DNA from 2 places in the Luteipulveratus halotolerans genome. Region 1 is predicted to be linked to the other one. Evidence: predicted binding sites of a transcription regulator. Region 1 holds the regulator's gene; the other holds the start of a gene.
What was found. Region 1 encodes HrcA, which represses chaperone genes, less so after heat shock. Its sites were predicted from a motif close to TTNGCACTCGNNNNNNNCGAGTGCNAA; they were not measured.
Positions count from the first base shown of each region.

Region 2: a site for HrcA is predicted at 9,111-9,137, ahead of VV01_RS22385 (FmdB family zinc ribbon protein). Genes of this name have one in related genera too.

Region 1 is NZ_LAIR01000002.1:2,047,180-2,062,741, reverse strand. It holds gene lepA (translation elongation factor 4) at 1-1,152, shown strand, start outside; gene trmB (tRNA (guanosine(46)-N7)-methyltransferase TrmB) at 1,228-1,935, shown strand; gene VV01_RS10430 (GNAT family N-acetyltransferase) at 1,952-3,133, opposite strand; gene VV01_RS10425 (hotdog fold domain-containing protein) at 3,177-3,647, shown strand; gene VV01_RS10420 (TMEM165/GDT1 family protein) at 3,870-4,448, shown strand; gene VV01_RS10415 (LysR family transcriptional regulator) at 4,480-5,370, opposite strand; gene VV01_RS10410 (YeiH family protein) at 5,443-6,462, shown strand; gene VV01_RS10405 (DUF4232 domain-containing protein) at 6,463-7,098, opposite strand; gene hemW (radical SAM family heme chaperone HemW) at 7,138-8,373, shown strand; gene VV01_RS10395 (DUF4870 domain-containing protein) at 8,374-8,775, opposite strand; gene VV01_RS10390 (NlpC/P60 family protein) at 8,967-9,995, shown strand; gene VV01_RS10385 (hypothetical protein) at 10,224-10,487, shown strand; gene VV01_RS10380 (DUF3097 domain-containing protein) at 10,491-11,372, opposite strand; gene hrcA (heat-inducible transcriptional repressor HrcA) at 11,490-12,515, shown strand; gene dnaJ (molecular chaperone DnaJ) at 12,512-13,639, shown strand; gene VV01_RS10365 (16S rRNA (uracil(1498)-N(3))-methyltransferase) at 13,655-14,395, shown strand; gene VV01_RS10360 (ArsR/SmtB family transcription factor) at 14,378-15,166, opposite strand; gene VV01_RS10355 (PhoH family protein) at 15,331-15,562, shown strand, end outside.
Region 2 is NZ_LAIR01000002.1:2,846,209-2,861,770, reverse strand. It holds gene VV01_RS14315 (AI-2E family transporter) at 1-10, opposite strand, end outside; gene VV01_RS14310 (substrate-binding domain-containing protein) at 97-1,755, shown strand; gene VV01_RS14305 (AAA domain-containing protein) at 1,798-6,204, shown strand; gene VV01_RS14300 (hypothetical protein) at 6,197-6,412, shown strand; gene mscL (large conductance mechanosensitive channel protein MscL) at 6,572-6,955, opposite strand; gene VV01_RS14290 (SAF domain-containing protein) at 7,129-7,821, opposite strand; gene VV01_RS14285 (S-methyl-5'-thioadenosine phosphorylase) at 7,821-8,654, opposite strand; gene VV01_RS22385 (FmdB family zinc ribbon protein) at 8,744-9,076, opposite strand; gene VV01_RS14275 (potassium/proton antiporter) at 9,193-10,734, opposite strand; gene VV01_RS14270 (5-formyltetrahydrofolate cyclo-ligase) at 10,766-11,344, opposite strand; gene galU (UTP--glucose-1-phosphate uridylyltransferase GalU) at 11,420-12,379, shown strand; gene VV01_RS14260 (molybdopterin molybdotransferase MoeA) at 12,313-13,608, shown strand; gene moaC (cyclic pyranopterin monophosphate synthase MoaC) at 13,605-14,099, shown strand; gene VV01_RS14250 (MogA/MoaB family molybdenum cofactor biosynthesis protein) at 14,197-14,715, shown strand; gene VV01_RS14245 (GNAT family N-acetyltransferase) at 14,715-15,326, shown strand; gene VV01_RS14240 (hypothetical protein) at 15,391-15,562, shown strand, end outside.

The sequences.
Region 1 (15,562 bases):
AAGATCGCGATGATGTCGACCAAGGCGACGCACGAGCTGCTCGAGATCGGCGTCATCTCACCCGAGCCGAAGCCGGCCAAGGGCCTGGGTGTCGGCGAGGTCGGCTACCTGATCACCGGCGTCAAGGACGTCCGCCAGTCCCGGGTCGGTGACACGGTCACCAACGCCGCCAAGCCGGCGGACGACCCGCTCGGCGGCTACCGCGACCCCAAGCCGATGGTGTTCTCGGGTCTGTACCCGATCGACGGCTCGGACTACCCGATCCTGCGTGACGCGCTCGACAAGCTGAAGCTCAACGACGCGGCGCTGGTGTACGAGCCCGAGACGTCTGCTGCGCTGGGGTTCGGCTTCCGGGTGGGCTTCCTCGGCATGCTGCACCTGGAGATCGTGCGTGAGCGGCTGGAGCGCGAGTTCGACCTCGACCTGATCTCGACGCTGCCCAACGTCGTCTACGAGGTCGAGCTCGACGACGGCACCCTGCGTACGGTCACCAACCCGAGTGAGTTCCCCGAGGGCAAGATCGCGGCGATCACCGAGCCGGTCGTACGAGCCACGTTGCTCGCGCCCAGTGAGTTCGTCGGCGCCATCATGGAGCTGTGCCAGTCCCGACGCGGCTTGCTGCGCGGGATGGACTACCTGTCCGAGGACCGCGTCGAGCTGCGCTACACGCTGCCGCTCGCCGAGATCGTCTTCGACTTCTTCGATGCGCTGAAGTCCAGGACCCGCGGCTACGCCTCTCTCGACTACGAGCCCGACGGCGAGCAGACGGCCGACCTGGTCAAGGTCGACATCCTGCTGCAGGGCGACAAGGTCGACGCGTTCAGCTCGATCGTCCACAAGGACAAGGCGTACGCGTACGGCACGCTGATGGCGACCAAGCTCAAGGACCTCATCCCGCGCCAGCAGTTCGAGGTGCCGATCCAGGCGGCGATCGGTGCGCGGGTGATCGCCCGTGAGAACATCCGCGCGATCCGCAAGGACGTGCTCGCCAAGTGCTACGGCGGTGACATCTCCCGTAAGCGCAAGCTGCTCGAGAAGCAGAAGGAAGGCAAGAAGCGGATGAAGATGGTCGGTTCCGTCGAGGTGCCGCAGGAGGCGTTCATCGCCGCCCTGTCCCAGGACGGTGGCGGCTCCGAGAAGGCCAAGAAGTAAGTGTCGCAACGCGATCCGGCCGTTCCCGAGGAGCACCTGGCACGCACTCGCTCGTTCACGCGACGCGGAGGGCGGATGCCCGAGCGTCATCACCGTGCCATCGCCGAGCACGGTGCCGACTACGTCATCGACGTCGACCGGGTGGGCGAGGGGACGACGGTCACAGCGCAGGCCCGTCTCGACCCGGCGTCCGTCTTCGGTCGTGAGGCACCGCTCGTGGTCGAGATCGGCTCAGGCGCGGGCGACGCCGTCGTGCACGCGGCGCAGCAGACACCCGAGCGCGACTTCATCGCGCTCGAGGTGTGGCGACCCGGCATCGCGCAGACCATTGCCAAGGCGCGCCACGCCGGCGTACGCAACATCCGGCTGATCGAGGTCGACGCCGCGCAGGCGATGCCGATGCTCTTCGACACCTCGTCGCTCTCGGAGGTCTGGACCTTCTTCCCCGACCCGTGGCCCAAGAGCAAGCACCACAAGCGCCGGCTCGTGCAGCCGTCGTTCGCTGACACGATCGCGAGTCTGCTGGTGCCCCAAGGGATCTGGCGCCTGGCCACCGACTGGGCCGACTACGCCTGGCAGATGCGCGACGTCGTCGAGGGCTGCTCCGGCCTGACCAACCCGTACGCCGGCCGGCTCGCTGCCGAGGGCGACGAGGAGCACGACCCGCGCGGAGCCCACGGCGGGTTCGCACCGCGTTTCGAAGGTCGCGTCGAGACCCGCTTCGAGGGCAAGGGCCTCAAGGTCGAGCGCGTGGTGCGTGATCTCGAGGTCCACCGAGCCTGACCGCCCGGACGTCCGCTCAGAAGTAGTCGCGGATGTGCACGCGGCGCCCGCCGAACGCCGCGTCCCAGCGGTCGTCGTCATCGGTGGACCCGGTGAGCAGGCCGGCACGTCGCAGGTCGGAGGACGAGTGCGTGCCGGCGTACCGAAGCGCCAAACCCCTTGCGGTGTAAGCGAGCTCGGCGCTGGCGACCTGGTCGACCGACGCGTGGCCGTCCGCTACGCGCAGGTGATACGCACCGTCCTGCCCCGCAACGGGCAGGCCGCTCACCGAGAAGGTCACGTCGAGGTCGAGCCAGGTCGGGTAGGTGCGGTCGGTGAGAGCCTGCGCGACGTCGAGCACGGCGAGACCGTAGGGGTTGGCCCGCTTGACCCGCCACGGATGGCTGGGCACGACGAGCTCGGTGAGGTCGGGTGACGAGGTACAGATGACCGTGGCCGGCGCAACCGTTGCGCAGGTGCCGAGCGCGTGCAGCAGCCGGCGAAGACCCTGCTCGGTGACCGCGACCAGGTCGTCGACCTCCAGGACGCCGTCGGCGTGGTAACCACCGGTGCGTGACCACATCGCGTAACCCGTCGGGGTGCCCTCGTCGTCGAGCGCGAGGGTGACGCCGGCGTACTCGTCCATCACCTCCTCGTCCGTGGCGGGAAAGCTCGCGCCGTCACGGGTCAGCGGCCCGTTGTGCGCCGCCGCCCAGCGCGCGTAGAGATCGCGCACGGCCCGCATGTCGCGAGCCTCGGCACGGCGTATAGAACCGCCGCAGGTGCGTACGGCCGTGAGGTCGGCTGTCGGGAGAGTCACCTCGTCGTAGCTGCCGATCAGCTCGTACCCGAACCGCCTGTAGATGCCGGGCGCAGTCGGGAACAGCGTGCTGATCGCCGCGCCGTCGTGGGCCGCCGTGGTCAGGGCGCGTTCGAAAAGCGTTGACAGCAAACCGTTTCCGCGATGCTCCAGCGCGACCTTGACGCTCGCGATGCCACTGGTGCGCACCCGGGAGCCCCAGAACCACGACTCGTACGGCCGGTCGACCACGGCGGCGACGACGCGTCCGTGATGGGTGGTCACCCAGGTGCGTCGTCCGGCAGCGTCAGGCGGTCGCGGCGTGCCGTCGGCCCTGGGGTACCCGAAGCTCTCGCTGCTGAGTCGGGCGAGGGCTTCGGCCTCGTCGGCCACGGCGAGTCGCGTCTCGTACGGGTTCACGATGATGACCCTACGGACCGTACTGGCGGGTAACATCGCGTGCGTGACTTCGACCTATGACGCGTACCGCAAGCTCGTCGACAAGCCGCTGGGCAAGCAGGCCTTCGGTCTGGCCTTCATGCTCAAGGCGCCGTACTTCGCCACCGTGCGCCCGCAGATCATCGAGATGGCGCCCAACCGTGGCGTCGTCCAGATCCGCAAGCGTCGGGCGGTCCAGAACCACATCGGCACCGTGCACGCGATCGCCGTCGCCAACGGTATGGAGGCTGCGATGGGCCTGCTGTGCGAGGCGACCACCCCGAAGGGTATGCGCTGGCTGCCCAAGGGCATCCAGCTCGACTACGTCGCCAAGACGCCGGGCGACGTGCGCTGCATCGCCGAGACCGACGCCGCCGACTGGGCCAAGGAGCCGCCGTTCCAGGTCGACGTGCGCTGCACCGCGGTGATGGCCGACGGCACCGAGGTCGTCCGCGGCATCATCCCGGTGTGGGTGAGCGCCAAGCCGTCGCGCTGAGGAGCCGGCTGGCGTCCGGTCGGCCGCGTCCCGTAAAGTCTGCCGCTGAAAGGGAGTAGTCCCCAACAGTCGTGTCGACACACTGACCTCCGGGTCCGGCACGGCAGGCCGCACAGCGGCGGACGAGACTTTCGACCGGTTCAACGACCCCTACGACGGGCGTTCCTGGTCGAGAGGTCGTCTCCTGCGGCTCCCTCGGCCCAGGTGCGCCGAGGAGTGAGCATGTACGCCTTCCTGCTGAGCACAGCAGTGATCTTCGTCGCCGAGCTCGGCGACAAGAGCCAGCTCATGGCCATGACCTTCGCAGCGCGCTACAACGTGCGCCAGGTCCTCATCGGCATCACGGTCGCCACAGCGGTCGTCCACCTGGCCTCGGTCGGGATCGGGCGGTTCGTGGGTGACCGCTTCACCGACAACCAGTGGGTCATCACTCTGGTCGCGGGCATCGCCTTCCTGATCTTCGCGCTGTGGACCCTGCGCGGTGACGAGCTCACCGAGGAGGAGGCCGACAAGGCTCGCCGCAGCACCGGCGCGGCGATCCTCGCCGTCGGCACGGCCTTCTTCCTCGCCGAGCTCGGCGACAAGACCATGCTCGCGACCATCACGCTCGCGACGCGTGAGGGCTGGTTCGGCACCTGGATCGGCAGCACCGTCGGCATGGTCGCCGCCGACGCGCTCGCCATCGGTGTCGGAGCGCTGCTCGGCAAGCACCTGCCCGAGAAGGCGATCAAGTACGGCGCCGCCGCGCTGTTCGCGATCTTCGGTCTGCTGCTGATCATCGACGGGCTGGGCGCCCGCTGATCGAGGGTTGAGACGGGCTCGCGTCCCAGCCTCAGCGACCGGCGATTCGCACGAGGTCCGCGGCCGGGCTGGACAGCTGTCTCGGCCCGGTCCAGACCGCGCGCAGCGGTCGCCGCAGGTCGATCGACGTGGCGACCTCGACGACGACGAGCGACCCCGCCGCCACCGCGTCGGCGACCGCCAGCCGACTGAGCACGGCGGGCCCGCTGCCGGCGGCGGCGCTGACGCGCACGGCGGCGTTGCTCGGCAGCTCGAGGGCGGGCCGTGCCATCAGCTCGGGCGCCAGCGCCTCCTCGAGCGCGACGCGCGTCCCGGACCCCGGTTCGCGAGTGACGAGGGGCGTGCCGGCGAGCTCGGCGGGCAGCACGCGCGTACGGCGACCGGCCCACGGGTGGGCGGGATCGACGACCAGGACCAGCTCGTCACCGGTGACCACCACGCTGTGGGTGCCGCGAGGCGCTGCCGGCGCCTCGACGAACCCGAGGTCAGCACGACCCTCGCGCACGTCGGCCACGACGCCCGCGCTGTTGTGGACGTGCGCCGCGACCGTCACCTCGGGACGGGCGGCGCGCAGCGCACTGAGCCAACGGGGGAGCAGGTGCTCGGCGACGGTCTGGCTGGCCGCGACCGTGAGCGACCCGCCGTCGGCCGCGCGCAGAGTACGAGCACCTTCGGCGAGCGTGGTCGCGGCCTGCAGCAGGGGCCTGGCCCACTCGACCACCAGCAGGCCCTGGGTGGTCATGGTCGAGCCGCGCGTCGAGCGGACGAGCAGCGGCAGGCCGAGCTGACGTTCGAGCCGTGCGATCGAGCGTGAGGCGTTGGGCTGGGCGACGCCGGCCGCACGTGCCCCGGCGCTGAGGCTGCCCTGGTCGGCGACCGCGACCAGCAGCTCGAGGGCGACGAGGTCCGGCCAGCTCGACATGTGCGCAGGATATGCCCCGCATGGCAGCGCGGGGACTACTGGTGCGGCCACATCGCGGAGAGCCTGGACGGCATGACCAGCACCGTGAGCCCCGCGCCAGTGACCCATCGGGCGTACGGCGAGATCCTGCCCGGGCTCGCCGTGTGCGTGGCCGGGGCCGCGGTGTCGATCGCGGTGCACGCCCTGCTGCCGGTGGTCAGCCCGCTGTTCGTCGCGATCGTCCTCGGTGCCCTGCTCGCGCACGTGACGGGCGTCCCGGCCCGGGTGGCACCGGGGGTCGCCCTCAGCTCGCGGACGCTGCTGCGGGCCGGCGTGGTGCTGCTCGGGATCCAGCTGTCGCTCTCGGACGTGCTGGGTCTCGGGCCGATGACGCTCGTCGCCGTCGTGGCGGTGGTGGTGGTCGGCATCGCGGTCGGCGTCGGTGTGGGTACCCGACTCGGGCTGAGCCACACCCAGGCGGTTCTGCTCGCCTGCGGGTTCTCGATCTGCGGCGCGGCGGCCGTGGCCGCGACCGACGGTGTGGTCGACGCCGAGGACGAGGAGGTCGCAACGGCGGTCTCGCTGGTGGTGGTCTTCGGCACCGCGATGATCGTGCTCGTACCGCTCGGAGCGCACGCCCTCGGGCTCGACGACCGTGCTGCCGGGCTGTGGGCCGGGCTGTCGATCCATGAGGTCGCGCAGGTGGTGGCTGCAGGCGGAGCGATCGGAGGCAGCGCGCTCGCCGTTGCGGTCGTCGCCAAGCTCGCCCGCGTCCTGATGCTCGCGCCCGTCATGGCGCTGATCGGCGTGTGGCAGCGACGTCGACCGGGTACGCAGACCGACGGTCGGCGTACGCCGCTCGTGCCGCTGTTCGTGCTCGGCTTCCTCGCGCTCGCCGTCGTGCGCACGGTCCTCGAGCCCTCGCAGGCCGTGCTCGACGGCGCCGCTCAGGTGCAGACGGCGCTGCTCGCGACGGCGATGTTCGCGCTCGGCTGCGGCGTGTCGGCCGGAGCACTGCGCCGTGCCGGGTGGCGCGTCATCGCGGTCGCCTCGGTCACGACAGCGGCCGTGCTCGGCGTGGCGCTCGCCGGCGTCGTCGTCGTCGGCCGCTGATCAGGGCTGCGTGGCGTCGCGCCAGCCGCTCACGGCGTACGGACTGCCGCGCACGATGTCGATGGCCAGGCCGTCGGTGTCTCTGCCTGGCGAGACCGGCGCGGGCGCACTGCCCTCGGTCACCACCACTCGGAAGGACGTGACCTGGGGGATTCCTGCGGCGGCGCTCTCGCCTCGCCAGGCCAGGATCACTCTCGACGACTGCCCCGGCGCGAGGCGATGGCGCTCGGGGCGTGCAAGGTCGTCGTCCATCATCGGGACGGTGCGGGCGCGCTTGCCGGTGATGACGTCGCCGTCCTCGCCGAACATCACGAAGCGCGCGTGACCCTTCAGCACGCAGGGGAGCCGGCCGACGTTGGTCGCGACGACCGCGAGCTCCCGGTAGCCCATCGCCGCATCGGCGCCGCCCACGACCAGCCGCAGCTGAGAGGGCTGGCACGGCCCGCCGGCGACCGGCGTCCTCGCATCGGTCGGCATCCAGGTGGGCGCGGGCGCAGGCTTGGCGGGCGCGGCCGCGGGCGGTGGCGGGGTCGACGAGGTCGTCGACCCCGCCACCTTCGACCCACAGCCGGTCAGCGCGAGCACGACGACGGACACTCCCACGACTGCGCGCCGTGGCCCCCTGAGACGAGTCACGTGGGACACCCTGCCCTACGCGCGGTGGCGAGGCGGACAATGGAGCCCGTGCCCAGTGCCCTGCCCGACGGAGAACCCGCCCCCGCCGACGGATCCCTGCCGTCGACCGCGCTCGCCGGTCTTGGCCGCGGGCCGTTCGGGATCTACGTGCACGTGCCGTTCTGCACGGTGCGCTGCGGCTACTGCGACTTCAACACCTACACGCTCACCGAGCTCGGCATGCCGGGGGCGAGCGTGTCGTCGTACGCCGACGCCGCGCTGGGCGAGCTGACGCTCGCCGGTCGGGTGCTCGGTGAGCGGGCGCCCCAGGTCGACACGGTGTTCGTCGGAGGCGGCACGCCGACGCTCCTCGCGGCACACGACCTGGTCAAGCTGCTGGCGGGCATCCGCGACACGTTCGGTCTGGCGCCGGACGCCGAGGTGACCACCGAGGCCAACCCGGACTCCGTCACGCCCGAGTCGTTGCAGGTCCTCGCCGACGGAGGTTTCACCCGGGTCAGCGTCGGCATGCAGTCGGCCGTCCCGCACGTGCTGAAAACCCTTGAGCGCACTCACGATCCGTCCAATGTGCGGCTCGCGGTCGAGGCCGCACGGGCTGCGGGGCTGCAGGTGAGCGTCGACCTGATCTACGGCACGCCGGGGGAGTCCCTCGACGACTGGCGCACCAGTCTCGAGTCCGCGATCGCCTTGGAGCCCGACCACATCAGCGCCTACGCGCTCGTCGTCGAGGACGGCACCAAGCTCGCCGCTCAGGTGCGACGCGGCCAGGTCACGATGCCCGATGACGACGACGAGGCGGACAAGTACGAGCTCGCCGACGAGCTGCTGTCCGCGGCCGGATTCGGGTGGTACGAGGTCAGCAACTGGGCTCGTACGCCGGCTGCTCGGTGCCGTCACAACGAGTGCTACTGGGCCGACGGCGACTGGTGGGGCGTCGGCCCGGGCGCACACAGCCATGTGAGCGGCGTCCGGTGGTGGAACGTCAAGCACCCCAACGCTTTTGCCGGTCGGATCGCGTCGGGTGAGTCGCCGGCGGCGGCCCGCGAGGTGCTGACCGACGAGCAGCGCCACGACGAGCGGGTGCTGCTGGGCGTCCGCCTCGTCGAGGGGCTGCCTCTCGACGTGCTGCACGACGACGGGCGCCGCGCGGTCGCGGGCCTCGTCGCCGACGGCCTCCTCGACGGGCGCAGCGCCGTCCGCGACGCGAGAGCAGTGCTCACGCTGCGCGGACGGCTGCTGGCCGACACCGTCGTACGCCGGCTGCTCGGCTACTGATCAGGCGAGCACCCTGAGCTGCCAGGGGTACTCGTACGACTCGCCCCGTGACGCACGGACCGCGCCCTTGATGTGGCACCAGGCGGCGACGCAGAAGATCACGATCAGCAGTGGGATGCCGATGACCGCGCCGATGACGGTGAAGATCAGGATCCAGCTGATCAGGTAGAGGACCCAGAACGACAGGTTGAAGTTGAACGCGCCCGCAGCGGCGTGGCGGGCGGCCGGGCTCTTGTCCTTGTAGACGAACCACACGATCAGCGGGCCGACCATGCTCAGCCAGCCGGCGCTGAGGACCGCCGCGACCGGGGCGGACAGGTGCGCCAGCATGGCTCCGGTGCGGTCGTCGTTCGACATGACGGGCTGCTGGCCGCCGTACGGCTGGGGTGTGGGACAGCTCATGAGTGCCTCCTGAGTTCGGACCTCTGTCCAGTGAACAGCGTCCGAGGTCGCAGCAGTCCCGAGTCCGGGGTCGATGCGAGCAGGTCCAGGGTGGCCTCAGAGCCGACCCTGACGGCGTGCCGTCGCCCAGGACGTCCGGGCGGTCTGCCTAGACTCCGCGGCAGGGGTTCTGTCCGCCGACGAGGAGATCCATGTCGCTCGCCGACCAGCACGTCCCGCGCCGCAGCGTGCTCCTGGGGGCCGGCGTAGTCGGCGTCACGGCGGTGACCGGCGGTGTGCTCTGGGCGACCTGGCCCGACGGGCCGAACGGGCCACCGCCTTCCACCTACCGGCCGATCACGGCCGACGAGCTGAGGGTCGAGCGTGACGACCGGGCCGGCCTGACCCGCTTTCGTGACGGCGACGGCCACCTGGTCGCCACCTGCACCGACCAGGCGCGCACGGTGACCGTGCGCGGCCCCCGCCGCACGCTCGCCGAGGCGGAGACGACCGCCGCCACCGTGCTGTCTGACTCGCGCGTCCACCTGCTGCCCGCCCCTTGGGCGGCCGACCACGCCGTCGCCGCGACCTGGCGGCCGTGGCTGGTGCAGACGCACAACCACCCACCGCTCGACGTGATCGACGTCTGCTTCCAGTACGTCGTGGGTGCGCCCGAACGCGTCGACTCACGCGGTGTGCGCTACGCCGGCGACGCGTCGTACGGACCCCTCGGCGAGGACAGCGAGTCGCGGCTGGAGGCGTCGGACTTCTACGACTACCTCGGGCGTGACTGGACGTTCGCCGACGGCGAGACCAAGAAGTACGAGCGCCGCCGGCTCGGTGCGGCCGACTGCTCGGGCTACCTGCGGCTCGTCCTCGGCTACCGGCTCGGCCTGCCGCTGCTGAGCGGCAACAAGGAAGGGCCGGGCCTGCCTCGACGCGCCTACGCGATGGCCGAGCACGGTCCGGGCCGACAGCTGTTCCGGCTCAAGGGCGAGCGCCCCGGTGACCACGAGCGTGACCTGCTGCTGCCGGGTGACCTGGTGTTCTTCGTCACGGACGGCGAGGACGGCATCGACCACGTGGGCCTCTTCCTGGGGCTCGACAGCGACGGCAGGCACCGGTTCATCTCCAGCCGCAAGAAGGTCGACGGGCCCACGATGGGTGATGTCGGCGGCCTGTCGGTCCTCGACGGCAAGGGTCTGTACGCCCGCGGCTGGCGGTCGGCCCGACGGCTCTAGCGCGTGGCGGGAGTCACTGCCGAATTATCGGTCTGCCCTTGACCATTCCGTTAACGTCGCAAGCGGGACCAGACCGGCGACGACACGTAGGGCGGGCTGTGGCACCTCGGCGCGTACGCGCGGACGACCAACGAGTCCCGCTGCGACGACGCAGGTCGGCCGGGGCGTGGCCTGGAGCTGCTGCGTGGGCCGGCGAGTGACGACGACGTGGTCGCCTGCCGTCGTGTCGTGCTCGACACGACGGCACCGGCTGATGCGCGAGCGGTGCAGGTGTTCGTGCGGCAGGAGCCACCCCGTGACGGCCAGACGGCCCGCCGCTTCGCGGTCGACAACATCAGGCTCGTGCAGTGGGCGCCTCAGGGAGCCGGTGGCCGGGGGTACGACGTCGTACGCGCCGGTGCGGACGCGACCGCGCGGTTCGTCCGCGACGTGCCCGCGGTGCCCGGAGAGCAGGACGGCCCGGTGCTGCGCCGCGTCGAGGCCGACGGCTGAGTCTCAGCCGACCGGCTCGGTCACGAAGTCGATGAGCTCCTCGACCCGGCCCAGGAGTGCGGGCTCGAGGTCGGCGTAGGTCCGGACGGTGCCGAGGATCTGCTTCCAGCCCCGTGCGACGTCCGCCTGCGAGGCGTGCGGCCAGCCCAGCTCGGCGAGGATGCCGTGCTTCCACGACTGACCGCGCGGGATCGTCGGCCACTGCTGCCAGCCGAGGCGCTCCGGCCGGACGGACTGCCACACGTCGATGTAGGGGTGGCCGAGGATCAGCACGTGATCGGGTGAGGCGGCCTTGCGGGCCTCCTCGACGATGCGGGTCTCCTTGGCGCCCGGCACGAGATGGTCGACCAGCACACCCATCCGTCGGTCGCGCGACGGCGCGAAGTCGCGGATCACGCCCGCGAGGTCGTCGACGCCGTCGAGCATCTCGACCACCACACCCTCTACTCGCAGGTCGGCACCCCAGACCTTCTCGACGAGCTCGGCGTCGTGCCGGCCCTCGACGAAGATCCGCGACCCCGATGCGACACGTGCGGGGGCGTCCTTGACGGCGACCGAGCCCGACGCCGTACGCGACGCTGCGGCTCGGGCGTCGGACAGCGCCTGCTTCGTGGACGCCGAGGTGGGTGCGGTGAGCTCGACCGGCTTGCCGTCGACCAGGAACCCCGGGCCCAGCGGAAACGCCTTGACCCTGCCGCGGCGATCCTCGAGGTGGACGACCTGCATGCCGCCGGCCTTCTCGACGCCGACGACTGCGCCACACCACCCGGTCTGGACCTCCTCGACGACCAGGTCGCGGACTGCTTCCATGGGCGTGGACCGGCCGCGCCGCGGGGCCTTCCAGTCGGTGCTGAGGACGTCGCTGCCGTATCGGTCGAAGCTCACCCGGTGAGGTTAGGTGGACCACGCGGCCGGCATGCGCCCGACACGCGCCGCGCGTACCAGCACGTAGACTTGGCACTCGGGCCACAGGAGTGCCAAGCACGAGACCAGGAGGTGAGCATGTCCGAGGAACGCCGGTTGCAGATCCTGCGAGCGATCGTCCAGGACTACGTCTCCACCTCCGAGCCGGTCGGCTCGAAGGCGCTGCTCGAGCGTCACCAGCTGGGTGTGAGCGCGGCGACGGTCCGCAACGACATGGCGGTCCTGGAGGACGAAGGCCTGATCTCCGCACCGCACACGTCGGCCGGACGCGTGCCGACCGATGCCGGCTACCGGCTCTTCGTCGACCGCCTCAGCCAGGTCAAGCCGCTCAGCCGCGGCGAGAAGGCCGCGATCCGTGAGTTCCTGGAGCACTCGGTCGACCTCGACGACGTCGTCGACCGCACCGCCAAGCTGCTCGCCTCCATCACCCAGCAGGTCGCGGTGATGCAGTACCCCTCGCTGTCGCGGTCGTCGGTGCGTCACATCGAGCTCGTGCCGCTCACCAGCCACCGGCTGATGGTCGTCCTGATCGTCTCGAGCGGTCGGGTCGAGCAGCGCGTCCTCGAGGTCTCCGAGGACCTGCTGACCTCGGAGGGTGAGACCCTCGTCGCCGACCTGCGTACGCGCCTCAACGCCGAGTCGTCGGGCCGCCTGCTCTCCGAGGCCGCACACGGCCTGGACGGCCTCGCCGAGGAGTTCGCCGAGGACGACCGCGCCACGGTGCGCGCCGTCGTCCAGGTGCTCACCGACGCGATGGCCGAGCAGCGCGAAGAACGCCTCGTGCTCGCCGGCACCGCCAACCTCGCGCGCACCGGCGGTGATGTCGTCCATCTCGCCCCGGTGCTCGACGCACTGGAACAACACGTCGTCCTGCTGCGTTTGCTCTCCACAGTGAACGTTGACGCGGCGGACGCCGTCGCGGTGCGCATCGGCGCGGAGAACCCCTACGAAGGCCTGCACAGCACGTCCATGGTGACCACGAGCTACGGCACCGGTGCGGTGGCCGGGCTCGGGGTGCTCGGCCCGACGCGCATGGACTACCCCTCGACCATGGCGGCCGTCCGCGCCGTCGCACGTTACGTCTCGGAGATCCTCGATCAGTGAACGACTACTACGCCACCCTCGGTGTCGCCCGCGATGCGAGCCAGGAGGAGATCAAGCGCGCCTACCGCAAGCTGGCGCGCAAGCTCCACCCTGACGTCAACCCCGGCGACGAGGCCGCCGAGGAGTTCAAGAAGATCTCGCAGGCGTACGACGTCCTCGGCGACGCCGAGAAGCGTCAGGCCTTCGACGTGGGCGCCGACCCCTACGGCCAGGCCGGTGCGGCGGGCTACGGGCAGGGCTTCTCGTTCAGCGACATCATGGACGCCTTCTTCGGCGGTCAGGCCGGTGGCGCGGCCCGCGGCCCGCGCTCGCGTCAGCAGCGCGGCCAGGACGCCCTCCTGCCTCTCGAGATCGACCTGAGCACCGCGGTCTTCGGCGGCAACGCCGACCTGGTCTTCGACACCGCGGTGCTGTGCCCGACCTGCTCCGGCAACGGCGCGCGTCCCGGCACCGGCACCCGCACCTGCGACGTCTGCCAGGGCAGCGGTCAGGTGCAGCAGATCCAGAAGTCCTTCCTCGGCCAGGTCATGACGACGCGCCCGTGCTCCAACTGCCGCGGGTTCGGCGAGGTCATCACCGACCCGTGCTTCGAGTGCTCGGGCGAGGGCCGCGTGCGCGACCGTCGCACGATGACGATCAAGGTGCCGGCCGGTGTCGACAGCGGCACCCGCATCCAGCTCACCGGTGAGGGCGAGGTCGGCCCGGCCGGTGGTCCGGCGGGCGACCTCTACGTCGAGGTGCGCGTCAAGAAGCACCCGATGTTCCAGCGTCAGGGCGATGACCTGCACTGCTCGGTCGAGCTGCCGATGACGGCAGCCGCGCTCGGCACGACGCTCCAGCTCGACACCCTCGACGGGCCGCGCGACGTCGACATCAAGCCCGGCACCCAGGCGGGCGACGTCATCACGCTCAAGGGACTCGGCGTCACCCACCTGCGCTCGACCGTGCGCGGCGACCTGATGGTGCACGCCAACGTGCGCACACCCACCAAGCTCGACGCCCAGCAGCAGGACCTCCTGCGCCAGCTGGCCAAGGAGCGCGGCGAGGAACGGGCCGAGGCGAAGTTCCAGCCGGTCAACCACGGGCTGCTCGGTCGGCTGCGTGACGCGTTCGCGGGCAAGTAGCCCCTCAGGTCTGCGATGACGGCGCCCCTGTTCTACGTCGACGCCGGCGCGCTCGACCAGCGCGCTGCGGGTGCTCAGGTGGTCCTCGACGGCCCCGAGGGCCGGCACGCCGCGACCGTACGCCGCATCGGCGTCGGCGAGCAGGTGCTGCTGGCCGACGGGTCGGGGGCGTTGGCCGAGGCGGTCGTCACGGCCACCGCCAAGGACGAGCTGACGCTCACGCTCGAGACGGTCCACGCCGTGGAGCCACTGCAGCCACGCCTGGTCCTCGTGCAGGCACTCGCCAAGGGCGACCGCGACGACCAGGCGATCGAGGCGGCCACCGAGCTCGGCGTCGACGAGGTCGTGCCCTGGCAGGCCGGGCGCAGCATCGTGCAGTGGAAGGGTGAGCGTGGCGCCAAGGCGCACCGCAAGTGGGAGAGCGTGGTGCGCGCGGCGGCCAAGCAGTCACGGCGGCCGGTGGTGCCGGTCGTCGCTCCGCTGGTCTCGCGTGACGCCCTCGTGTCCCGTGCCGGTGCCAGCGCGCTCACGCTCGTGCTGCACGAGGAGGCAGTCGACCCGATCGGCTCGCTCGACCTGCCCACCGACGGTGAGGTCCTGGTCGTCGTCGGCCCGGAGGGCGGCATCACACCGGACGAGCTCGAGGCACTGACAGCCGCCGGGGGAGTGGCCGTACGCCTGGGCCCGACCGTGCTGCGTTCGTCGAGTGCCGGCCCAGCAGCACTCGCGGTGCTGGCATCACGGCTGCGCTGGTGACCCGTCGAGCAGTCGACCGAGTGCCGCCTCGCCCGCCTCGGTGACCGACAGCTCGCGCGGGCGCGGTCCACTGGTCACCCAGCCTTGATCGCGCAGGCTGTGCAGGAGCGCCGCGCCGAGCGCACCTGCCAGGTGATAGCGCTGCTCGGTCACGTCGGTGCAGAACCTCAGCATCGGTCGTGATCTCTCGCGATCATGCTGCAGCGCAACAAGATTCACGCCCCAACGCGCGAGCTCCTCGGCGGCGTGGGGCCCGACCTCGAACGGCGCGACGACGGACGGTGCCGAGAGGTCGTCGCTGTGCGACCGGCGTACGCCGTCGCCGCCGTCGGTGCGTACGAGGACCTGGCGATCGATGAGATGGGTCGTGACGCGTACGCCGAGGCGGCCGGCGAGGTGGTCGTAGCAGGTGCGACCGTCGCGCAGCCGTTTGGCCCGGCTGCCCTCACGCAGCGACGCGACCGGCGGCACGGGTGCGAGATGGGCGAGCGCCTCCAGCACGGTGGCGACCTCGGGGCCTGCGAGCGCGTAGAAACGGTGCCTCCCGCTGCGCTCGACCGTCACCAGCCCGGCGTCGAGCAGCCGGGCCATGTGCGAGCTCACGGTCTGCTGGGTGACGCCCGCCTCCGCGGCGAGGCGGCTGGCGGGGAGCGCGCGGCCGTCGAGGAGGGTCGTCAGGATCCGGGCGCGCGAACGGTCGGCGAACAGCGCTGCGACGGCAGCGAGGTCGGGTTCTCCTCCTGGCTGGGGGCTGCGGGTCGGCTGGCTCATGGGTCCAGCATGCGCCGGGCACGCCTCGACCGTCGTCGAAGTGAGCGGACGGGGAGCACGCACCGATGCGACGCCGACCGACACCTGTCGCTGGGCGCACCGGAGGGAACGGGCGAGGCAACTCGTTCGACCGTGGCAGCGAAAACCGTAGACTGAGCGGCGAGATGACAGACGACAACCGCACCCCTTCCGCCCAGCACGACGACGCCGCCGCCGTCGTCCCCACCGCGGAGGCGCCCCGCACGGTCGTCATCCCGCCAGACATCCAGATGGTCACGTTGCTCGGCCCGCGCGATGAGCTGCTGCGCACGATGGAGCGCGCGTTCCCGCGGCTGCAGATCCACGTCCGCGGCAACGAGTTCCACCTCGAGGGCCCCGACGCCGACATCGCCGTCG
Region 2 (15,562 bases), 800 kb from region 1:
GGCGAGCCATGCGCGTCTCCTCGGGTGATGGGGGCCCAATTCTTGGAATGTGACGGATTCCTCACAGAACTTGTCGCACGGGTAACCTACGTCCTCATGGGTAAGCACAACGCCGAAGCCGCGCCGCCGCCGAACGGCCGCCGTGCCGCGATCGCCGGTGGAGCCGCACTTGCCCTCGTCGCGGGCGGTTTCGGGGTCAGCAAGGCCGTCTCCTTCATGGGCGACGACGGCGGCAGCTGCAAGACCCCCGCGAGCGTACGCGTCGTGACCACGCCCGAGATGTACAACTCCGTCGTGGCGGCCGCCGACACCGTCGAGTCCGAGGGTGCGGCGTGCGCGTCGTACGACGTCTCGGCCCAGGGAGCGGGCGAGACCGCCAAGGCCATCGAGACCAGCTCGTCGGTGCCGGACGTGTGGATCCCCGACAGCACGATCTGGGCCGACAACGTCAACGCCCAGCTGGGTTCGTCGGGCTGGCTGACGCCGGGCGAGACGCTCGCGACCAGCCCGGTCGTGGTGGGCGTGCCCGCGAGCCTGCGCGACGACCCGCGGCTGTCCAAGCCGCAGTCGTGGGCGAGCATCCTGGAGACCCAGTACCCGTTGACGATGATCAACCCCGACCAGTCTACGCCCACGCTGACCTCCGTCGTCGCGGCCAACCAGGCGGTGTCCGGTGCGGGGCAGCAGGAGAACAAGCGCGAGCTGCTGCGCTCGTACCTCCGTCTGAGCCGGTCGCTCAGCACCGAGGAGACGCTGTTCGCCAAGGCCAAGTCGTCCAAGGACGTCGCCCGCCTCTTCCCGGTCAGCGAGCAGCAGCTCACCGACTACAACAAGAACAACCCGCAGGGCCAGCTCTCGCCGCTGGTGCCCAAGGAGGGCGCCGCCCAGCTGACCTACACCTGGACCACGCCCGTACGCGGCAACCCGGCCCCGCAGGCCGCGCTCGACGCCCTGCGCGACCAGCTCGTGTCGGCCGACGGCAAGAAGGCGCTGACCGAGGCCGGTTTCCGGGTGCCCGGGGCTCAGCTGCCGACCGCCTCCGCCGTGCCGGCCGGTGTCAAGATCGTCCCCAAGGCGAGCACGGCCGACAACCAGGGCGCCCAGCGCGCGTGGGCCAACCTCGGCAAGGACGCCCGGATTCTCGTCGTCCTCGACGTGTCGGGCTCGATGCTGCAGGAGATCCAGCCCGGGCAGTCCCGCGTGGACATGCTCACCAAGATGTGCACCCAGGCGCTCGACGTGCTTCCTCCGACGACGTCGATCGGCGGCTGGGCGTTCTCGACCGACCTCGACGGCAAGGGCAAGGACTACAAAGAGCTCGCCCCCTCGATCGAGAGCATCGACGACACCCCGCAGGGTCGAGCCCACAAGGCCCAGCTGAAGGCCGCTCTCAAGACCGGTCACTCGCTGGCCGAGCGCAACGGTGACACCGGCCTCTACGACACCGTCGCGGCCGCGTACAAGCACGTGCACGACACCTACGACGCCCGCTACGTCAACTCCGTCGTGGTCATGACCGACGGTGCCAATGACGACCCGGGCGGTGGCCTCGACCTGCAGCAGGTGCTCACCCAGCTGCGCGGCCAGTACGACCCCAAGAAGCCCGTCAAGATCGTCACGATCGGCATCGGCAACAAGTCCGACCCCAAGGCGCTCAAGGACATCGCCACCGCCACCGACGGCCTGTCCTACGTCACCAAGACGCCCGACGAGATCACCAACGTGTTCGTCGACGCGTTCCTGCGGCGTGAGTGAGCCTGCACGGAGTGAGACGTCGTCGCCGTTAACCTCGGAGAGGTGACTGCAGACCAGACTCAGGGCGCGACCGTCGACGGTCGCCGGGCACGGGTCGCCTCTGCAGTCCGGACCTGGAGCAAGCACCTGGTCGACCTCGGCGGGCGCAACACTCTGCTGTGGCACCGCGACCTGCCGAGCGGCAGCCTCGACATCACCACCGCGCACCCCGCGGGTGTGGCCAAGCTGCTCGCCGGTCATGCCGTGCGGATGTCGGAGCTGGTCCGTGAGCCCGCCGCGTACGCCGAGGCCATCCGTCGTGCGCGCGCCATCCGTGCCAAGGCCGCCGAGCTCACCCAGGAGCGCGGCATCTCGGCCGGGTTCCTCGCGGTCGGGATGGCGACCTGGGACGTGCCGGCGTCGTACAGCCGCGTGCCTCAGGCGCCGGTGTTCCTGCGCCGGGTGACCTTGCGGCCGGTCGTCGGCGACAGCGACGACCTCGTCGTCACCCTCGGTGACCAGGTCGAGGTCAACGCCGTGCTGCTGTCCTACCTGGAGTCCGAGCGGGGGCTGGCGCTGGACGAGCGCAAGATCGCCGGGCTGGCCTACGGCGCCACCGGCGGCTGGGACCCCCAACCGGCGTACGCCGCCCTCACCGCGGTCTGCGCCGAGGAGGGCATCGCGGGGTTCCGGATCCGCCCGTCGCTGGTGCTCGGCACCTACTCCTACGCCAAGCTGCCGATGGTCACCGACCTCACCGCGCAGGGCGCCGACCTGGCCGACCACGACGTCATCGCCGCGCTCGCGGGCGACCCCGAGGCCATCGAGACGGTCCAGGCCACACCTCCCGCACGCATCGGCGAGAGCCTCCTGGACGAGGAGCGCCTGGTCCTGGACGCCGACACCTCGCAGCAGGCCGTCATCGACGCGGTCTGCGCGGGCTCGCACCTGGTCGTCAAGGGCCCGCCCGGCACGGGCAAGAGCCAGACCATCGCTAACCTCGTCGCCACCTTGTCCGCCCGCGGTCAGCGGGTGCTGTTCGTGGCCGAGAAGCGCGCCGCGATCGACGCGGTGGTCGGACGCCTCGAACGCCGGGGCCTGGACGAGCTCGTGCTCGACGCGCACGACGGTCGCCCCCACCGCGCCTCGCTCGCGCAGTCGATCGTCGAGACGCTCGACCGCGTCGCCGCCGACGAGCCCACGCCCGCGCCGGCCGTCGACCCCCGGCTGGTCGACCGCCGCGACAGGCTGATCGACCACCGCCGGTGCATGCACGACGAACGCCACCCGTGGGGTGTCACGGCTGACGAGGCGCAGACCGAGATCCTGCGCCTGGCGTCCTTGCCCCACCCGCCGCGCTCCCACGTCCGGCTCACGGGTTCGGCACTGCACGCGATCACCGCGCGGCGGCGTGATGAGCTGCTCGGCGAGCTGTCCGACATCGCCGACCTCGGCGCCTGGACCCAGGGCGAGCCCGACCCGTGGTTCGGTGCACGCGTTGTCGGTGAGGACCAGACCCAGCGCACCAAGGCCCTGGTCGTCCACCTGGCCACGCGCGGGATGCAGGAGCACCGTGACCGCCTCGACGCGCTCGCCGACGCGGTCGGTCTGACCCCGCCGCGCACGATGATCGAGGCCGACGACCAGCTCGAGCTGATGAGCCGGGTGTTCGCCACGCTCGAGACGTTCCGCGCCGAGCTGTTCGAGTCGCCGGTCGACGACCTGGTCGCGGCCACCGGCTCGCGCGCCTACCGCAAGGAGCACGGCGTCACGCTCAGCCAGCTCGAACGTCGTCGGCTGCGGCAGCAGGCCCGTTCGTTGCTGCGCCCGGGCCGCCCGCCGGCCGACCTGCACGGCGTGCTCGTGCGCGCCGCCGAGCAGCGTCGCCAGTGGCGCGCGGCCAGCGGCGGGCAGGCGTCGCGCCCGGCTGCGCCGGTCGAGGTGCCCGACGTCCAGCGCGCCCACGAGCGGCTGCGCGAACAGCTCGACTGGCTCGCGGCGCGACTCGAGGGCACCGCCGAGGGCCACGACCTGCACCAGACCGACCTGGACGACCTGCACGACCGGCTGCTGCGGCTCGCCGACGCCGGTGACCGGCTCGCCGTCGTACCCCAGGTCGTGTCGCGTCTCGACCGGTTGCGTGCCAACGGTCTGGGTGAGGTCATCGACGACTTCGCCCGACGCGGCCTTGCCCCCGAGCGGGTGCCCGAGGAGTTCGCGTTCGTGTGGTGGAGCTCGGTGCTCGCCGAGGTGTCCGAGCGCGATGCGACCTACGGCTCGCACGACGGCCCGCAGCTGAGGCAGATCGAGCTCGAGTACGCCGACCACGACCGCGCCCACATCGACGCGGGTGTCGCGCGGGTGCAGGCGGCGGTCGACGCGCAGGTACGCCGGGTCGCCGCCGACCTGCCCGACCAGGCCGACGTGGTGCGGGTCGAGGCGGACCGCACGCGAGGCCACCTGTCGTTGCGTGAGCTGCTCACCGAGGCGCCCGAGCTGATGACCTCGGTGCGGCCCTGCTGGGCGATGTCACCACTCGTGGTGGCGTCCGTCGTACCTCCGGGTCTGTGGTTCGACGTGGTGATCTTCGACGAGGCCTCGCAGGTGCCGCCCGCCCAGGCGATATCGGCCATCTCGCGCGCCAATCAGGTTGTGGTTGCTGGAGATCCGCGTCAGCTGCCACCGACGTCGTTCTCCATCACCGACGACCCCGACGAGGACACCACGCCGGAGGACCTCCAGGCCGAGGGCGTCGTGTCGGTGCTCGACCTGCTGTCGACGATGCTGCCGACGCACGAGCTCACGTGGCACTACCGCTCGCACGACGAGCGGCTCATCGCCTTCTCCAACGCCCAGATCTACCGCGGCGGTCTCGTGACGTTCCCGGGCGTCGGGGGCGACGGCGGCGTACGCCTCGACGTCGTCACCGCACGCGGCGACGGTGAGACCTCCACCGGTGAGGTCGACCGCGTGGTCGAGGTCGTCCTCGACCACGCGCGCCGTCGCCCGCAGGAGTCGCTCGGCGTGATCACGTTGGGGCACAAGCACGCTCAGCGGGTCGAGGACGCACTCCGCCGCGCGCTCGCCGACGCCGACGACGTGATGGGCTTCTTCACCGGTCGCGCGCACGAGCCGTTCTTCATCAAGCCGCTCGACCGGGTCCAGGGCGACGAGCGTGACGCCGTGGTGCTCTCGATCGGCTACGGGCGGCGGGCCGACGGGAGCGTGCCCCACTCGTTCGGGCCGATCAACCTTGAGGGCGGCGAACGACGTCTCAACGTCGCGATCACGCGGGCGAGGCGCCGCATGACGGTGGTGTCGTCGTTCTCGGCCGACGAGCTCGTGACCAACAAGTTGCGGGCGCGCGGTGCGCAGATGCTGCGCGACTTCCTGCTGTACGCCGCCTCCGGTGGCGCCGAGCGTCGGGTCCGGACGGCGGGCGACGACGGTGCGCCCCAGCCCGGTGAGGGAGCCGCGCCGACCATCGTCGGCGGACGGCGCCGTCGTACGGCCTCCACCGGCAGCGTCCTCGACCGGCCGCTGGTGCCGGAGCCGCCGCAGCGACCGATCACTCCGGTGGTCTCCGACCTGGCACGCCGGCTGCGCGACAAGGGGCTCGTCGTCCACACCGGTCACGGCATCTCGGCGCACCCGCTCGACCTGGCCATCGAGGACCCGATGCGCGCCGGCGAGCTCCTCGTCGCCGTCGAGACCGACGGTCCGGTGTACGCCGCCACGGCGGGCGTGCGTGAGCGTGACCGGTTGCGTACCGAGCAGCTGCGGCGGCTCGGCTGGGCGCACGAACGCGTCTGGTCGGTCGACGTGTTCCGTGACCCGGCACGCGATGTGGCCCGGATCCTCGACACCGTGCGGCTGACGTCGCAGCAGCGTGCCGAACGGCGCCGCCGTCTGGCTCACGACGCAGCCCACACTCACGACGCAGCGCACAAGGCGCAGGAAGCCGTCGCAGCAGCGGTGCTCGCTCAGCAGGAGCAGGCCGCGCCCGCGTCCGAGCCGGCCGCCGACGACGCCGAGCCCGAGAAGGCCGTGGTCGTCGACACGTCCGATCGTCCCGTCGAGGCCGTAGCGGAGCCTGCGGCGCAGGCGGACTCCGAGCCTGAGCGCGAGCCGGAGTCCGAGCCCTCACCTGAGGAGACCTCGCAACCCGAGGTCGAGTCGGAGGCGGAAGCGGAGCCTGAGGCCGAGCCGGAGACGGGCGCAGAGTCCGAGACGGCGCCAGAGCCCGAGCCTGCTGGGGACGCGGACTCCGTGGGCCAGGCGGAGGCGCAGCCAACCGCACCTGCGGTGTCCGGCGAACCCGTGGAGCCCGAGCTCGATCTCGACTGGAGCGACGCCGGCGCGGACGCTCCGGCGGATGAGTCGACCCCCGAACGTGATGCGCCAAGCGAGGACCCGACCGAGGAACGACCGGTCATCGGCGACACCTCCGATGAGGAACGCGGTGCCTGACCAGTCCGAGCATCAGGGCGACGGTGCCGCGGAGCCGCCCGTCCGACGACCGCGTCGCCGTCCACGTCGCGCGACACGGGCAGCGACAGGAGGCGTCGACCAGGTCGGTGGTCGCCCCGAGCAGACGCGTGACGACCTGGACGAGCCGTCGGGAGCCACCCCGGCCGACCGCTGGTGGCAGGAGCAGCGTCCGCCGCACTGGGAGTGACGCCTCGACCCGACAACCCCTGAGCGGCAAGGCGGCTCAGCTGCGAGGACGCCGAGACGCGGCTGATTCAGCGGGTACGCGAAGCGGGGCAGGACCTCGAAGGTCCTGCCCCGCTCGGCTCGTCCCGGTGCTACGCCAGAACGGTGGGCTGCTGTGCGATCAGCGGCGCGCGCGCAGCTCGTCGCGGATCTCGGCGAGCAGCTCGAGCTCGGTCGGGTCGACCTCCTCGACCTGGCCGCGCTTGCGACGCTCGTTGAGCTTGTTCATCGGCAGCACGATGACGAAGTAGACGACGGCCGCCGTGAGCAGGAAGACGATCAGCGCGTTGATGATCGTGGAGAAGTTGATGAACGTGTTGGCCTGGCCCGACTTGATGTGGAACCCGAGACCCGCGCTCTTGGCGCTGCCCATCGCGTTGATCAGCGGCTGGATGATGGCGCTGACGAAGGTGTCGACCACCTTGGCGAAAGCAGTACCGATGACCACGGCGACAGCCAGGTCAACGATGTTGCCTCGCATGATGAAGTCCTTGAAGCCCTTCATGGCGTGCATTCCTTTGCTCTGAGGGGAACTAAGCGGCCCTCAACCTAGCGGAGAGACGAGTCGGCGAGAACTATCCGATTCGGTCGCGCGCGTCACGCTGCTGAACAATTTCCCGAGCGTACGAGCGGTTCACGGGTGATCGTTGCGGATGTCACCCCTGGTGCCGTTGGTGTTCATGTGACAGGCGTGAATCCCAGAAGGACCGCTGATCCGGGCGACTGGGCGCCGGCCTGGGCCTGCGCGAACCGACTCGCCACCGCCGGGGGCACGGCGAGCAGCACGGCGGCCGGCCCGTCGGCCGCGGCGCTCGCGGCGAGCCGTCCGGCAGTGGGTGTGCTGGGTGTGACCGTGGCGACGACCCGCAGCCTCGACCCGATTCGCGCGCCGGTCTGCGCCGACCACGCATCGACGGTGTCGCCGACCCGCACGGTCGAGGTGAGCGTCGGATCTGCGAGCGGAACGCTCACCACCACCTCGCCTGCTGCCGTCTGCGGCAGGGTGCGGGTGCCGCGCAGGCGGGTCGCGGTGACCGGTTCGCCCGAACGCAGGGGAGTGATCACCGATCGGCCGACCAGGCCGTTGACCGTCGCCGAGGTCGGCGTCTGCACCGAGACGGGCCAGCGCACCGTACGCAGGTCGCCCGCCGTGAGGCGCGTGCCGGCCGCGACATCATGGGCGGCCACGACGACAGCGCGGGTCGGCTCGTCGGCCGGGCGGACAGCAGCGACTGTCGACACGGCCGCCGTCGCGGCGACGAGGCCCGCGGCCACACGTCGGGCGCGCGCACGCCGCCAGGCAGCCTCGCGACCCGGTCCCTGCCACGTCTGCGGCAGCAGCCGCTGGGCGGCGCGTGCGACCAGCGGCATCACGGCAGCTCGATCGGGAGCTGCAGCCCGTCGAGCACGCGACGACACGAGCACGTCGCCGTGTCGTCGGCCTCCGGCTCGGGCAGCGCCGCGATCGTCGAGCGGAGGAGCGTCTTGAGGCCTTCGATGTTGTCGGCGAACACGCGCAGGACCTCGTCGTGCGTCACGTGCTCGCCGGCCTCGACACCGGCGTCGTGGTCGGTGACCAGGCACACCGAGGTCAGGCACATCGCGAGCTCGCGCGCGATCGACGCCTCGGGCATGCCGGTCATGCCGACGACGTCCCAGCTCGCCGCCTGGTGCCACTGCGACTCGGCGCGGGTGGAGAACCGGGGCCCGTTGATGACCACCAGGGTGCCGCCGTCGGTCGCTGCGCCCGCGGCACGGTCCTGCGACGCGGCGAGCACAGCGGCCCGCCCGCGTGGGCAGTACGGGTCGGCGAACGCGACGTGCGCGACCGGCCCGATCTGGTCGTACACCGTGTGCTCGCGCCCCCAGGTGCGGTCGACGACCTGGTCAGGGACGACGACCGTGCCGGGGCCGAGCTCGGGGCGAAGGGACCCGACCGCACACGGTGCGAGCACCTGGCGCACGCCGAGCGAGCGCAGCGCCCAGAGGTTGGCGCGGTAGGGGACGCGATGCGGTGGGAAGCGGTGCCCCTGGCCGTGACGGGCGAGGAACGCGACACGTCGGCCGTCGAGCTCGCCGAGGGCGACCTCGTCGCTCGGCTCCCCGAACGGGGTGTCGACGCGCACCCGCTCGACGCCGTCGAGGAAGGAGTAGAAACCGGATCCGCCGATCACACCGATGTCGGCGCGGGGTGTCTGGGTCATGCGGGCAGGCTAGCCAGCGGCGGTGTCGCCTCCGACGCCGCTCGCACCGCCTGTGGACCCGCGGTCACGGGGTCCTGGGCTGTGGACGGTCAGGCCGCGCCGGACGTCGTACCCGAGGAGGAGCTGCTGGTCGACGACGAGGACGACGCGGAGTCGGACGAGCTCGCGGACGACGTGCTCGTGGAGGACGTCGTCGAGGACGAGGTGCTCGACGCGGTGGTGCTGGAGGAGGAGCTCTTGCCGTCACCGCGGCTGTCGTTGCGGTAGAACCCGGAGCCCTTGAACACCACGCCGACCGAACCCCACACCTTGCGGAGCTTGCCCTGGCACTGCGGGCACTCGGTCAGGGCGTCGTCGCTGAAGGACTGGAACACCTCGAACTGGTGACCGCACTCGGTGCAGGCATAGGGGTACGTAGGCATGTGTCGTCGACCTCTGCGTGATCTGCGAATCGGGTTGGCACTCGTCGTGCTCGACTGCCAAGTGTACGACGACCGGAGACTTGCTCCGCACCATCGCCGTTCGGGGCGGTCCGCGGTCAGCCCGCGGGGGGCCGCTCGACGGAGGGCCGCCAGCCCGCGAGGCGGCCCTCGCGTGAGACGTCGCGGATGCGTCGGATCGTCTGGCGACGGACCTTCTGGGTCGTGACGACGAGCAGCGAGTCGCCGCGCCTCAGTGCCGTCCGCATGGTGGGGACGAACCCCTCACCGTCACGGACCACGAGGGTGACGTTGGCTCCGGGCGGCAGGCGCAGCTCGAAGATCTCGACGCCGTGCAGCCGGGAGGTCTCGCCGACGGACACCTGGACGACGTCGGCGTCGAGCTGGTCGAGCGGGGTCGCCTCGATGTCGACGTCGAGGGTCGGTGCGGACTCGACGATGCCGAGACGTCGGGTGATCCAGGGCAGGGTCGGCGCCTGCACGAGCGTGAAGATCACGACCAGGACGAACACCAGGTCGAGGATCCACTCGGTGTCGGGGGTGCCGAGCGTGAACGGCACGCTCGCGAGCACGACCGGGACGGCACCACGCAGGCCCGCCCACGACAGGAACGCCTGCTCGCGCAGCGGCATCCGGAACCACGACATGGTCGCGAGCACGGACAACGGCCGGGCGAGCAGGAGCAGCACCAGACCGACCACGAGCGCGGGGCCGAGCTGGTCGAGCAGTCGGTCGGGCGAGGCGAGCAGGCCGAGCATGACGAACAGCCCGATCTGGGCGAGCCAGCCGACCGCCTGACCGAACCCGCGGACGGCCGCCCGGTGGGGCAGGTGCAGGTTGCCGAGGACGAGTGCGCAGACGTAGGTCGCGATGAACCCGCTGGTGTGCACGGCGTCGGCGGCGGCGTACGCGAGCACGGCGACGCCGACGACGGCGATGGAGAAGAGGCCGGACGAGCCGGGCGAGCTGGTGCGCAGCAGCCGGCCGAGGAGGTAGCCGAGGGCCAGGCCGATCAGGGCCCCGCCGATCAGCTCGAACGCCGCCTCGCCGAACACGAACAGCCACGAGTGGTGGGGCCCGGACGGCGCGGCCTGCTCGGCGAGGGCGACCACGAGCAGCACGACCGGTGCGTCGTTGAAGCCGGACTCGGCCTCGAGCATGCCGCGCAGCCGGGCCGGCAGCGGCACCACCCGCAGCACCGAGAACACGGCCGCGACGTCGGTGGAGCTGACGACCGCACCGAGCAGCATCGAGACGTTCCAGGACAGCCCGAGCAGGAAGTGCACCGAGACGCCCACCACGACCACGGAGACGAGGACGCCGAGGGTCGAGAGCAGGGCCGCCGGTGCGACCGAGGGTCTGATCGCCGACCACGACGTGGTGAGGCCGCCCTCGGTGAGGATGAGGATGAGGGCGCTGTAGCCGAGGACCTGCGCGATCGCCGGGTCGTCGAACTTGATGCCGAGCCCCGACTCACCGAGCGCGATGCCGATGGCGAGGTAGAGCAGCAGCGTCGGCACACCCCACGTGTTGGCCAGGCGCACCGCCGCGACCGACACGAGCAGCACGATCGCGCCGATCAGGAGCCAGCCGCTGAGCCGGTCGGTGAGCAGCGCACTCGAGGGGGCCAGGGCAGGCATGAGCTGGTCTCCTCTCGGCGTGGTGTGGCGCCTAGTCTCTCAGGCGGAGTGTCCCTCCGCTGGGGAGGTCCACGAGGCCGTGTCCCGGTGTCACGACGGCGTCCACGGCCTGGTCGTGCGGGTCGGTGGGGACGCCGGCGGCCAGCTCGTCGTCGTACACGAGGGCGATCAGGCGAGTGCCGGGCGTGCGGCGGGCGAGCGCCCGGTCGTAGCTCCCGCCGCCCTGGCCGAGCCGCATCCCGTCGCGTCCGATCGCGAGGGCCGGGACGACGACGAGACCGGCCTCGCCGATCGCGGCGCGGCCGAGCGGCGTGCTGTCGGAACCTGCCGCGCGCCAGTCGAGGTCGTTGTCGGGCAGCAGGACGGGCAGGAGCACGCGATGGCCGGCGGCCGTGAGCCGGGCGATCAACGTCTCGGTCGGAGGCTCGGTCGGGAGCGACTCGTACGCCGCCACGGTGGTCGCCTCACCCAGCGTGGCCAGCACCGCGTCGGTGAGGGCCGCGGCGTCGGCGGCGCGGTCGGCGTACGACGGTGTGTCGCGTCGGTGCCGACGCTCGGCGCGCACGACCCGACGGGCCTGCGCCTTGGTGTCGGGAAGAGTGCGCCACATGGTGTCGATTCTCTCGTGAGACGCACAGGCGCGGCCGACCCTCCGGAGCGAGTCGGGATAAGTACCCTGACCGCCATGACGTCGACCTCACGACCTGCACCCGTACGCAAGGCCGTCATCCCTGCGGCCGGCCTGGGCACCCGATTCCTCCCCGCGACCAAGGCGATCCCCAAGGAGATGCTGCCGGTCGTCGACAAGCCGGCGATCCAGTACGTCGTCGAGGAGGCGGTCCGGGCGGGCCTGACCGACGTCCTCACGATCACGGGACGCAACAAGGCCGCGCTCGAGGACCACTTCGACCGGCACTGGGAGCTCGAGCAGGCGCTGGAGAAGAAGGGCGACCAGCTGCGGCTGCGCCGGGTGCACAAGTCGGCCAACCTCGGCGAGGTCCACTTCGTACGCCAGGGCGAGCCCCGCGGTCTCGGTCACGCCGTGCTGTGCGCCCGCTCGCACGTCGGCAACGAGCCGTTCGCGGTGCTGCTCGGTGATGACCTGATCGACGAGCAGGAGCACCTGCTGGAGCGCATGATCGAGGCGCAGACCAAGCACGGCGGCAGCGTCATCGCGCTGATGGAGGTGCCCGAGGACCAGATCCACCTCTACGGCTGCGCAGCGGTCACCGCGATCGACGGCGAGGACGACGACGTCGTGCGCGTCACCGACCTGGTCGAGAAGCCCGCCGTCGGCGAGGCCCCGAGCAACCTGGCGATCATCGGCCGCTACGTGCTCGACCCGTCGATCTTCGACATCCTCGACCACACCGAGCCCGGTCGCGGCAACGAGATCCAGCTGACCGACGCGCTCAAGGAGGCCGCGGGCGTCGACGGCGCCGGCGGCGGTGTGATCGGCGTCGTCTTCCGCGGGCGCCGGTACGACACCGGTGACCGGCTCGACTACCTCAAGGCGATGGTGCGCCTCGGCGTCCGTCACCGCGAGCTCGGCGCCGACTTCCGCGGCTGGCTGCTGGAGTGGGCTCGCACCGACGAGGCGCTCGGCCGCACCAACGACGCCCACCTCGACGAGGAGACCCACTGAGCCCGATCAGCGTCGAGCAGCACCTGTCCCGCGTCGTCGGGACGGTGCGCCCGCTCGACCCGCTGCGGGTCGCGACGATCGACGCGCTCGGGCTGGTCCTCACGGCGCCGGTCCGCAGCGCCGTCGACCTGCCTGGTTTCGACAACTCCGCGATGGACGGGTACGCCGTCGTCGCCGCAGACCTCGCAGGTGCGACGCCGGATGCGCCGGTCGCGCTGCCCGTGCTCGGCGACATCCCGGCCGGTGACACCGAGCGGCACACGCTCACGGCGGGTTCGTGCTGGCGCATCATGACCGGTGCGCCCGTGCCCGAGGGCGCCGATGCGGTGGTGCAGGTCGAGCTCACCGACGCCGGTGTGCAGCGAGTGCAGGTCCGGGCCGAGGTCGCGGTCGGCACCGCCGTCCGCCGCGCGGGTGAGGACGTCCGCAAGGGCGACCTCGTCCTCGACGCCGGTGTCCGGCTGCTCCCGCACCACATCGCTGCCTGCGTGGCGGCCGGCGCCGCAGACGTCGAGGTACGCCCCGCCCCGCGCGTGGCCGTCATCACCACCGGCGACGAGCTCGTCCCCGTCGGCGCTCCGTTGCGGCACGGCCAGATCCACGACAGCAACGGCCCGATGCTGGCCGCCGCTGTCCGTGCCTGCGGTGCGGTCGTCGCGTCCCTCGTCCACGTCGGTGACCGTGACGACGAGTCGCTCGCCGACGTCGTACGCCGCGTGGCCGGCGACGCCGACGCGATCGTGACGTCCGGCGGCATCAGCGCGGGGGCGTACGAACCCGTCAAGGAGGCCTTCGCGTCCGGTGACGCTGTGCGCTTCGACAGCGTGGCGATGCAGCCGGGCAAGCCCCAGGGGTTCGGGCTGGTCGGCGACGGTGTGCCGTTGTTCGCGCTGCCCGGCAACCCGGTGTCGTCCCTGGTGTCGTTCGAGACGTTCGTCGTGCCGGCCCTGCGGTGCATGGCCGGACGCGACCAGGCTCGAGTCTCGTGGCGTGCCAGCGTGACTCGTGGCTGGCGGTCGCCGGCCGGGCGCGTCCAGCTCGCCCGCGTGCTGCTGACCCGCAGCGCCGGCGGCTGGCAGGTCGAGCCGTCCGGTGCACAGGGCAGCCACATCCTCGGCGGTCTCGCCGCGGCCAACGCGATCGCCGTGATCGCTGCGGACGTCGACGTCGTACGAGAGGGTGACGAGGTCGACGTACACCTGCTGCCCGGTGAGGAGATCCCGTCATGACGTCCGACCCCGACCGGCTGACGCACGTGCGTGACGACGGCACGGCCCACATGGTCGACGTCAGCGCCAAGCAGGTAACGGCTCGCGAGGCGTCGGCGGCCGGACGGGTGCTGCTGTCGGCGGCCGCGGTCGCCGCCCTGCGTGACGGCACCGTGCCCAAGGGCGACGCGCTCGCCGTGGCGCGCATCGCGGGCATCCAGGCCGCCAAGCGCACTCCTGAGCTGGTGCCGCTCGCACACCCGGTCGCCGTGCACGCGGTCACGGTCGACCTCACCGTGGCCGATGACGGCGTCGACATCACCTCGACGGTGCGCACGGCCGACCGCACCGGCATCGAGATGGAGGCGCTGACCTGCGTCAGCGTCGCCGCGCTCGCCCTCGTCGACATGGTCAAGGCCGTCGACAAGCACGCCCGCATCACCGACATCCGCGTCACCGCCAAGTCCGGTGGCCGCTCGGGCGACTGGCGCGAGGGTGGTGCCTCGTCGTGACCGGTCCGGAGGCGAGCACGGTTGCGCTCGACGTGAGGAACCGTGAGCAGGAGCGCACGCTTCCTCAAGTCGTGCGGCGGTCGAGCGGGTGCTCGACATGACACACGGTGAGCAGGAGCGCACGCTTCCTCACATCGAGGGCGGGCGCCGCGCCGTCGTCGTCACGTGCTCGACGCGCGCCGCTGCCGGCACGTACGCCGACCGCACCGGACCGCTCATCGTCGAGGCCCTGCGCGACTGGGGTCTGACCGTCCGCGAGCCGGTGGTCGTCGCGGACGGCGCTCCCGTCGAGGCCGCGCTGCGGGTCGCGGTCGCCGAAGGGGCAGCCCTGGTGATCACCACGGGCGGCACCGGCCTCACCCCGACCGACCGCACACCTGAGGCGACCGCTGCCGTCGTCGACCGTCCGGTGCCCGGCATCGCCGAGGCGATCCGCGCTGCGGGAGTCGGTGCCGGCGTACCCACCGCGATGCTCTCGCGCGGCACGGCCGGGCTCGCCGGTCACACGCTCGTGGTCAACCTGCCCGGCTCGACCGGCGGCGTCCGCGACGGGCTCGCCGTCCTGCAGTCGGTGATCGCCCACGCCCTCGACCAGATCGCCGGCGGCGACCACTGATGCCCCGGCAGTGGCCGGTGACGCTCGAAGGCCTGCACTACGGCACCCACGTGCGACTGCGGCCGATGCACGCCCGACGCGACCGGTCGGCGTTCGCGCTGCTGCGCCGTGACAACGCCGAGTGGACCCGCGCCTGGGACTCCACCTCACCGCACCCGCAGGCGGGTCAGCTGAGCTTCGGGCGGGTGGTGCGGGCGCAGGAGCGCGAGGCCAGGGACGGGCGGCTGCTGCCGTTCGCGCTCGAGGTCGACGGCGAGCTGGCCGGGCAGGTGCACCTGTTCAACATCGTCCGGGGTGCACTGCAGAGCGGTGCAGCGGGCTACTGGATCGCCGAGCGCCACGCCGGGCGCGGGATCGTGCCGTACGCACTGGCCCTGATGATCGACCACGCGCTCGGGCCGCTGCGGCTGCACCGCGTCGAGGTCAACATCCGCCCCGAGAACACCAAGAGCCTGCGCGTCGTCGCCAAGCTCGGCCTGCGCGACGAGGGCGTCCGCCGGGGCTACCTGCACATCGCCGGCGAGTGGCACGACCACCGGTCGTTCGCAGTGACTACCGAGGACCTCGCCGGTCAGAGCGCTGTGCAACGTCTGCATCACGATTCCCACTAGTCACATTCGCGACACGCGGCAAAAGTCCCGGAGTCGGGTCGCGATCGCACCTATTTTCGATCGCGTGAGCAGCAGCAGCCTGATCTTTCTGGTCATCGTCATCATCTGGGCTGCCTACCTTCTCCAGCACTGGGTACGCCGCCGTGAGCACCTGGCCACGGCCCGTTCGGTCGACCGTTTCTCCGAGGGCATGCGTGTCCTGGAGCGTCGACCCACGTCCCTGCATGGCGCCACCG